DNA from 2 places in the Streptomyces sp. NPDC059897 genome. Region 1 is predicted to be linked to the other one. Evidence: riboswitches for the same ligand, from Rfam matches in the RefSeq annotation. Region 1 holds a riboswitch; the other holds the start of a gene.
The links. A riboswitch is a leader RNA that binds a small molecule or an ion and turns the genes downstream of it on or off. The one in region 1 is predicted to bind thiamine pyrophosphate.

Region 1 (4,677 bases):
GCGAGGTCGAGCGGCACACCGGCGCGCGCCTTGGCCCGGGCGCGCCAGTCGACGATGACGATCGCGACGAAGCCGGGGATCCAGTACCCGACGAACAGCAGCACATTCTGGAACCGCGCGGTGGTGTCGGCGTCGTGCATCCACAGCACGAGCGGGAAGCCGAGGACGGCGGCGAGGGCGGCGGCCACCGGGCGCGGGATGCGCACGCCGATGGTCTGCAGGGCGAGCGAACCGCTGTAGTCGTTCATGGCGTTGCTGCACAGCGCGGCAAGCGCCACGGCGAGCAGCCCGAATCCGCCGAGCACTCCCCCGCCGAGGATCTTGTCGACCCCGGCCGCCGTCTGGTCGGTGAGCACGGAGGCTCCCCATAGGCCGAGCGCCTGGACGGCCACGAACGACACCAGCAGGCCGAGCAGCGTGTACCAGAACATGCGCGTACGGGAGGTGGCGGCGGGCAGGTAGCGGCTGAAGTCGCTGGCGTACGGCGCCCAGGACAGACTGAGGCTCAGCGCGATGGTGCTGGTCAGGACGAAGGCACCGACGCGGTCGGCGCCGTGCACGGAGGCGTGGGCCGCGGGGTGCACACCGTCGAGCATCCGCCAGGCGATGAGCGCGAAGGCGGCGCCGAGCACGAAGGTCATGACGATCTGCAGCCGGTGGATGGCCTCGTAGCCGAACACACCGAGCAGCCCCTGGGCGAGCAGCATGACGAGGACGCCGGCCCAGAACGGCCAGCCGAGCAGCCGGGCCAGCGCCTCACCGCCGAACAGGCCGATCAGCGCGTCCCAGGCGATGGACGACAGCCACTGGAGCACGCCGGGCAGCGCGACGCCCCGCCCGAACGCGAGCCCGGCGAGCGGGAGTTGGCCCGCTCCGGTGCGGCTCCCCCACGTCCCCAGGTATGCGGTCGGCACCGCGCCGATCAGGGTGCCGAGCACGACGGCGGCGAGCGCGGTGGCGAAGTCGAGGCCGAGGGCGATGCCGACGGTGCCGGTGAAGACGCCGGTCATCGTCAGGTTCGGGGCGAACCACACGGTGAACAGGCGACCGGCGCCGCCGTAGCGGTTGGCTTCGGGGACCGGTTCGATGCCGTGCCCCTCGATGCCGAAGTCGCCGGGGGCCGCGGGCATTCGCCCGTCGAAGGCGCCGCTCTCGCGGTCGACAGGCAGGCCACTGCCACTGCCACTGGAAACATGCGTCACAGGCATGAGACATCCCTCCGCCAGTACGAACTGGTTCAGGTTCGACGGGTGTGTTCTCAGCCCTCTGGTCGGGGCACCCCGTGTCCGGTTACGGCCGCCAGCGTAACGCGGTGGCGCGGCGTGTCGCACGGGAGGGTTCCGGTTCCGTCGCGTCCGCCCGTACTTCGCGCGCTACAGGGTCGGCAATGCGGAGCTCTGTGGCAACTGGCCGACTTCTGTCGGTTTCGCGGCGCCGCGACGCGCTCCCGCCGCGTGACATCACGGTCGGCGCCCGCTCGGGCGCTCCGGGGAAACCGGCCGAGATCCGTCGGTCGCCGGGCAAACACCGACCGGACTCGATCATCGTATCGAGTTAATGCCACCGGCTTTCCTTGGCCGGGCGGGCGAGACGGCCCTTACGGTGATTCTGGTTCTGGACGCATTACCGCCGAATTTTTCACCTTTCCTTCTTCTGTCCCGTAGTAACGGGCATGCGCGCTTTCGCCCGACCAAGGAGAGCTCACTCGATGACCGTTGACTCGACCACCCCGGACACCGCGTCGGTGCCGCCGCAGCAGACCAGCCTGGGCACGGCGGCCGCCCGCAATCTCGCCACCACCACCAAGTCCGCCCCGCAGATGCAGGAGATCACCTCGCGGTGGCTGCTGCGGATGCTGCCCTGGGTGGAGACCAAGGGCGGCGTCTACCGGGTCAACCGCCGCCTGACCTACACCGTCGGCGACGGCACCATCGAGTTCATCCAGGACGGCGGCGACGTCCGCGTGATCCCCCGCGAACTCGGTGAACTGGCCCTGCTGCGCGGCTTCGACGACGTCGAGGTGCTGACCGCGCTCGCCGACCGGTGCGTACAGCGCGACTTCCGGGCCGGCGACACACTGGTCGAGCGCGGGGCACCGGCGGACAAGCTCCACCTCATCGCCCACGGCCGCATCAACCAGTTCTCCGAGGGCGAGTACGGCGACGAGGTCGCGCTCGACGTCCTCGCCGACGGCGACCGCTTCGGCGACAACGCGCTCCTCGACGAGGACGCCCGCTGGGAGCAGACCGTGGTCGCCGAGACCTCGGGCACCCTCCTCACCCTCTCGCGCGCCGACTTCGCGTCCGTGCTGTCCTCGGCGCCGCCCCTGCAAGAGCACATCGACGAGTTCAAGTCGCTCGCGAGCCGGGGCCAGAATCACCGCGGCGAGGCGGAGATCCCGATGTCGGCGGGCCACGTCGGGGAGCACGAACTGCCCGGCGCGTTCGTCGACTACGAGGCGAAACCGCGCGAGTACGAGCTCTCGGCCGCCCAGACGATCCTGCGGGTCCACACCCGGGTCGCCGACCTCTACAACGAGCCGATGAACCAGACGAAGGAGCAACTGAGGCTCACCGTCGAGGCGTTGCGTGAACGCCAGGAACACGAGCTCGTCAACAACCGGGAGTTCGGCCTGCTCCACAACGCCGACTTCAAGCAGCGCCTCCAGCCGCACTCGGGCCCGCCCACCCCGGACGACCTGGACGAGCTGCTGTGCCGCCGCCGCGGCTCGAAGTTCTTCCTGGCACACCCCCGCACGATCGCGGCGATGGGGCGCGAGTTCAACGCCCGCGGCCTGTACCCCGACCACGTCGACCTCGGCGGCCAGCAGGTCCCGGCCTGGCGCGGGGTGCCGATCCTGCCCTGCAACAAGATCCCGGTCACCAAGGAACGCACCAGCTCGATCCTCTGCATGCGTACCGGCGAGGACAACCAGGGTGTCATCGGCCTGCACCAGACGGGTCTGCCGGACGAGTACGAGCCGGGCCTGTCGGTCCGGTTCATGGGCGTCGACGACCAGGCCATCACCAAGTACCTCGTCAGCACCTACTACTCCGCCGCGATCCTCGTGCCGGACGCGGTCGGTGTGCTGGAGAACGTGCAGATCGGCCGCTGGCCCAGCAGGTAGCGGGGCAGGACCGCAGCCGCCCGTACCGCCAAGGAGCCCTCAAGGAGACATGGATGCCCCCGCCTGAGCCGACACCTCCGCAGTCGAGCCTGCCGGAAGCGGCCACCCGCTTCGGGGCGCAGGTCCTGGCCGACGCCGCGGCCCGCGCCCGCGACATCGGCGCCGTCACGGGCGGCCCGCCGCGCGTGCCCGCGCAGGCCGTCGAGATCCCTGCGGTCGAGGTTCCGGCGCCTCAAGTACCGGCCGCAAGCGGGAACTTGGAGCGGCTGCTGCGCGGGCCCAGCGGCCTCGGCACGGCGGGCCTGCGGCTCACTGCGCGCGAGGAGCCGCCGACACACCAACCGGCGACGCCGACAGGCGCCGCCGCGAAGGGCCGCCCCGTTCCCGGCCTGTACCACCACCCGGCGCCGGACCCCGATCCCGTACGGGTCGCGGAGGTCAGCCGCCGGATCAAGGCCTGGGCGCTGGACGAGGTCGACCTGTACCCCGACGACTGGGAGGAGGAGTTCGACGGGTTCTCCGTGGGCAGCTACATGGTCGGCTGCCACCCCGACGCACCCAGCGTCGACCACATCATGATCGCCACCCGCCTGATGATGGCGGAGAACGCGCTGGACGACTGCTACTGCGAGGACCACGGGGGCTCGCCGGTCGGCCTCGGCTCCCGCCTACTGCTGGCACACACCACCCTCGACCCGCTGTACACGACGCAGGAGTACCAGCCGCAGTGGGCGGAATCCCTGCACGCGGACGCGCCCCGGCGCGCCTACCGCTCGGCCATGGAGTACTTCGTCCGGGCCAGCAGTCCCTCGCAGGCCGACCGGTACCGGCACGACATGGCCCGCCTGCACATGGGCTATCTCGCCGAGGCGGCCTGGTCCGAGCACGACCACGTACCGGAGGTGTGGGAGTACCTGGCGATGCGCCAGTTCAACAACTTCCGCCCCTGCCCGACCATCACCGACACCGTCGGCGGCTATGAACTGCCGGCGGATCTGCACGCCCTGCCGGACATGCAGAAGGTCATCGCGCTCGCCGGAAACGCGACGACCATCGTCAACGACCTGTACTCGTACACGAAGGAACTCGACGCCCCCGGACGGCACTTGAACCTGCCGGTCGTGATCGCCGAACGCGAGGACCTGTCCGACAAGGAGGCCTACCTCAAGTCGGTCGAGGTCCACAACGAACTCATGCACGCCTTCGAGACAGAGGCCGCGGCCCTGGCCGCCGTCTGCCCGCTCCCGAACGTCCAGCGCTTCCTGCGGGGCGTCGCGGCGTGGGTCGACGGCAACCACCAATGGCACCAGAACAACACCTACCGCTACAGCCTGCCCGACTTCTGGTAAGAGATAGGACTCATCAGTGACCAGCACCGAACTCACCGCCACGGCCCCCAGCACCACCACCCCGTACATCCCTGAACCGGCCACCCCCTACCAGGGCGACATCGCGCGCTACTGGGACGGCGAGGCCCGGCCGGTCAATCTGCGGCTCGGCGATGTCGACGGTCTGTACCACCACCACTACGGCATCGGTGAGGTCGACCA
Region 2 (4,677 bases), on a different contig from region 1:
CAGTCCTGGTGGAAGCGGTACCTAGGGCCATACGGGCAGGTTACTGACCGATATCCAAAGGCCCTAATCCCCGTCCACCTTGCGGACAGGGCGACGGAACGGCCGTCACCGGCGGTTTCCCCCGGGTTCACGGACGGGACCGCGCACGTCACACCGCACGCAGGCGCTTCGCGAACTCGGCCGCCGCGGCGCCCGGGTCGTCGGCCTCCGTGATGGCCCGGACGACGACGGCTCTGCGGGCGCCGGCCTCCAGGACCTCGTCCAGGTTCGCGAGGTCGATGCCGCCGATGGCGAACCAGGGGCGGTCCGTGTCCAGGCCCGCCGTGTACCGCACCAGGTCGAGCCCCGGCGCGTACCGCCCGGGCTTGGTCGGGGTCGGCCAGCACGGGCCCGTGCAGAAGTAGTCCACGCCCTCCTGGACGGCGGCCGCGGCGGCCTCGTCCTCGGCGTGCGTGGAGCGGCCGATGAGCACGTCCTCGCCGAGGACGGCGCGGGCCGCGGGGACCGGCAGGTCGCCCTGGCCGAGGTGCAGCACGTCCGAGCGGGTCGCGTGGGCGACGTCCGCGCGGTCGTTCACCGCGAAGAGCTTGCCGTGGCGGCGGGCCGCCTCGGCGAACACCTGGAGGTGCTCCAGCTCCTCGCCGGCCTCCATGCCCTTGTCGCGCAGCTGCACGATGTCGACCCCGGCGGCCAGCACGGCGTCGAGGAACTCCGGCAGATCGCCCTGGCGCCTGCGCGCGTCGGTGCACAGATAGAGCCGCGCGTCAGCGAGCAGGGCGCGCTTGGAGTCCGCCATGAAAGTCCCCCCGTGGGTCGTGCGGTGTCGGTGGCGTGCGCACCACGAGGGTCGCGGTGCGCACGCCGGACGGTTGTCAGGTCAGACGGCGAGCGCCTGGGCGCGGCGCTTCACCTCCGTGCCGCGATTCTCGCTCAAGGCCTGCGCGGGCGTGCCCGGCAGGCTCGGGTCGGGGGTGAAGAGCCATTCCAGCATCTCTTCGTCGCTGAAGCCGTCGTCCCTCAGGACCGTCAGGAGGCCGACGAGCCCCTTGACGATCTTGTCGCCGTCGATGAAGGCGGCGGGCACGTGCAGTGCCCTGTTCTCACCGCGGCGCACGGCGATCAGCTGGCCTTCCTTGACCAGCTGCCGCACACGCGTCACCTCGACATCGAGCATTTCCGCGATGTCGGGGAGGGTGAGCCAGGCGGGGACGAGAGCATCGATCTTTGCGTCAATCTCGGTCACAGGACAAGCGTGCCATCCCGGACTGACACTCGGAAGCCGAGCCGGTGCGGATGGACCACGATCCCTCCCGATTCACCCCTTCTGTCACGCTTTGGACGGCCCGCGGGGTGACGGACTCACGCCACCGCGGACTTCAGCGGACGGGCCGGGTCCGCGAGCAGCTCCGGGTCGAGCGGGGTCCCCGACTGTATGAGCTTGCGCCCCTGGGCCAGGTCGCGCGGCTTGCCGACGGCGAGCACCGCCACCAGGGCCCCGTCGCGCAGCCAGCACACCGACCAGGCGGCACCGGCGGGGTCGCCGCGCCACACCGTCGCGTCCGCGCCCTCGTGGTGCCCCGCGTACTGCACGAACCGGCCGAACTGCTCGGACCAGAAATAGGGCACCGGGTCGTACACCGCCGGGGTCAGGCCGACGATGTTGGCCGCCACCGTGCGCGGCCCCTGCAGCGCGTTGTCCCAGTGGTGGACCATCAGGCGCTCCCCGTAGCGACCCGAGGGGAACGAGGAGCAGTCGCCCACCGCGTACACGTCGGGCACGGAGGTGCGCAGCCCGTCGTCCGCGAGGACCTCCCGGTGGGCGCCGAGCTCGATCCCGGAGCCGGCCAGCCAGCGGGTGGCCGGGCGGGCGCCGATGCCGACGACGACGGCTCCCGCGGGCAGCCGCGTGCCGTCGTCCAGGACCACGACGCCCGGCTCGATGCGCTCCACGCGCGCGTGGGTGCGCAGCTGGGCTCCGGCGTCGGCGTACCAGGCCGCCATGGGGGCGGCGATCTCGGCGGGCAGCGCCCCGGCCAGCGGCCGCTCGGCGGCCTCCACGACCGTGACCCGGCAGCCTGCCTCACGGGCGGCGGTGGCGAACTCGGCGCCGATCCAGCCGGCGCCCACGACCACCACGTCGTGCTGCTCGGCGAGGACGGGCCGCAGCCGCTCGGCGTCGTCGAGCGTGCGCAGCAGGTGCACTCCGGGGGCGGACCCCGAGCCGGGCAGCTGGACGGGTTCGGCGCCGGTCGCGACGACCAGCACGTCGTACGGGACCGGGCCCTCGGCCGTGTCCAGCTCGTGGTCGCCGGGCCGCAGGCCGGTCACCTCGCGGCCGAGCTCCAGGGAGACGCCGAGCGCCTCGAAGTCCACGTCGAAGGCCGAGCCCTCGGCCTTGCCGAGCAGCACCGCCTTGGACAGCGGCGGCCGGTCGTACGGCTGGTGGGGCTCGGCGCCGAGCAGGGTGACGGCGCCGGTGAAGCCCTGTTCGCGCAGCGCCACGGCGGTCTGCACACCGGCCATGCCCGCGCCCACGATGACGACGTTCCGCTGCCCCGAAGGCGCTCCGCTCCCGCTCCGCTGCTCACTCACGGGATCAACCTTAGGCACCTGATCTTGCGTCGGTCAGCGGTGCGGGCCACTCCCGCGCCGTGACGTCCTGCACATGTCCAGGCGGTTTAGCGATCAAGGTCGGGACGGCACTCCGGAGTTCACGCCCGGCCGGGAAGTTCCTCGACCACGCTGGTACCGCTGCCGTCCTGCGACTCCCACTCCCAGGTCTCGTCGAGGCGCACCCGGCCGTCCGGGAGCTCGGACACGGTCGAGACGCAGTGCCCGCAGGAAGTGGTCCCGTCGGTCTTCAGCTGGACGTAACGGAAGTCGAGCCGGTCGCCGGAGCGGGTCCCCACGAGGTGCCCCTCGACGACATCGCCGCCCGCGTAGTCGGCCGAGACCCGGCCGTCCCGCTCCCGGTACGTGAAGCGGGTGCGGGTGCCCACCTGACCGGGCGCCTGGTCGGCGACGGGGGACATCACGAGGCCGTCGAGAGATCGGGACACAGGTTCGAGGCTCCCTTACTGGGGGTCGCGGTGAACGGCTAGGGTGGCCAACGTAGAGCACTCGCGGGAGCCCGTACGCAGCGGGCTGAGAGGGAGGCTGGAGCGGCCTTCGACCGTCCGAACCTGATCCGGGTCATACCGGCGAAGGGAGGGGCTTGACGCCCATGTCGTCGACGCCATCCGTTCATTCGCACTCCTGCGACCGTTCGCACACCAGCGACGTCCTCGTCGTCGGTGGCGGCATCATCGGTCTGGTCACCTCCTGGCGGGCCGCGCAGCGCGGCCTGTCCGTCGCGGTCGCGGACCCCGAACCCGGCGGCGGGGCCGCCCAGGTGGCGGCCGGGATGCTGGCCGCCGTCACCGAACTGCACCACGGCGAGCAGACGTTGCTCGGCCTGAACCTGGAGTCCGCGCGCCGCTACCCGGGCTTCGCGGCCGAGCTGTCCGAGGCCACCGGGCAGGACCTCGGCTACCGCGCCTGCGGCACGCTCGCGGTCGCGCTCGACTCCGACGACCGCGCCCACCTTCGCGAACTGCACGCGCTGCAGACGAAGTCGGGGCTCGAATCGGAGTGGCTCTCGGGCCGCGACTGCCGCCGCCTCGAACCGATGCTCGCGCCGGGCGTGCGCGGCGGACTGCGGGTCGACGGGGACCACCAGATCGACCCGAGAAGGCTCGCGGGCGCCCTCGTGACGGCCTGCGAGCGCTCCGGCGTGACCTTCCACCGGTCATGGGCCGAGCGGCTCCGTGTCGTCCGCGACCGGGCGAGCGGCGCTGTCCTCGCCGACGGCACCGAACTCGCCGCGGACCAGGTGGTCCTGGCGGCGGGCAGCCGCGCCGGGCAGCTCGCGGGCGTGCCCGACGCGGTGCTCCCGCCGGTGCGCCCCGTGAAGGGCCAGGTGCTGCGCCTGACGGTGCCCAAGCGGTACGCGCCCTTCCTCAGCCGCACCGTCCGCGCGGTCGTGCGCGGCGGCAGCATCTACCTGGTGCCGCGCGTCAACGGCGAGCTCGTGGTGGGCGCGACCAGCGAGGAGCTCGGCTGGGACACCACGGTCACCGCGGGCGGCGTCTACGAACTCCTGCGGGACGCCCACGAGCTCGTCCCCGGCATCACCGAACTCCCGCTCACCGAGACCCGCGCGGGCCTGCGCCCCGGCTCCCCCGACAACGCTCCGCTCCTGGGGCCGACCGCCCTGCCGGGCCTCCTCCTGGCGACCGGGCACTACCGCAACGGCGTGCTCCTGACGCCCGTCACCGGCGACGCCATGGCGCACGCCCTGACCACCGGTGAACTGCCGGAAGAGGCCCGCCCGTTCACGCCGAAACGCTTCGGCACCGCCCTCCTGGAGCAGCCCGCATGAACGTCCACGTCAACGGCGAGCCGCGCACGGTGACCGCGGGCGCCACGCTCGACCTCCTGGTCAGCACGCTCACCACGGCGCCCCAGGGCGTCGCCGCCGCGCTCAACGAAACCGTCGTCCCCCGCACCCAATGGCCCGCCACGGCGCTCTCCGAAGGAGACCGCGTCGAGGTGCTCACGGCCGTCCAAGGAGGCTGAACCGTCCATGGCCGACGACACTTTCGTCCTCGGGGGCGACCCGTACTCCTCACGCCTGAT

Region 2: linked by a shared signal. The riboswitch ahead of thiO (glycine oxidase ThiO) and the one ahead of ACFV9W_RS01110 (purine-cytosine permease family protein) in region 1 are both predicted to bind thiamine pyrophosphate.

What each region holds. Positions count from the first base shown of each region.
Region 1 is NZ_JBHWKQ010000001.1:234,897-239,573, forward strand. It holds gene ACFV9W_RS01110 (purine-cytosine permease family protein) at 1-1,208, opposite strand, end outside; TPP riboswitch at 1,198-1,293, opposite strand; gene ACFV9W_RS01115 (family 2B encapsulin nanocompartment shell protein) at 1,709-3,127, shown strand; gene ACFV9W_RS01120 (family 2 encapsulin nanocompartment cargo protein terpene cyclase) at 3,181-4,476, shown strand; gene ACFV9W_RS01125 (geranyl diphosphate 2-C-methyltransferase) at 4,493-4,677, shown strand, end outside.
Region 2 is NZ_JBHWKQ010000060.1:34,173-38,849, forward strand. It holds gene metF (methylenetetrahydrofolate reductase [NAD(P)H]) at 1-31, opposite strand, end outside; gene thiE (thiamine phosphate synthase) at 149-796, opposite strand; gene ACFV9W_RS36555 (Rv2175c family DNA-binding protein) at 878-1,243, opposite strand; gene ACFV9W_RS36560 (NAD(P)/FAD-dependent oxidoreductase) at 1,360-2,592, opposite strand; gene ACFV9W_RS36565 (hypothetical protein) at 2,712-3,059, opposite strand; TPP riboswitch at 3,113-3,226, shown strand; gene thiO (glycine oxidase ThiO) at 3,224-4,420, shown strand; gene thiS (sulfur carrier protein ThiS) at 4,417-4,617, shown strand; gene ACFV9W_RS36580 (thiazole synthase) at 4,625-4,677, shown strand, end outside.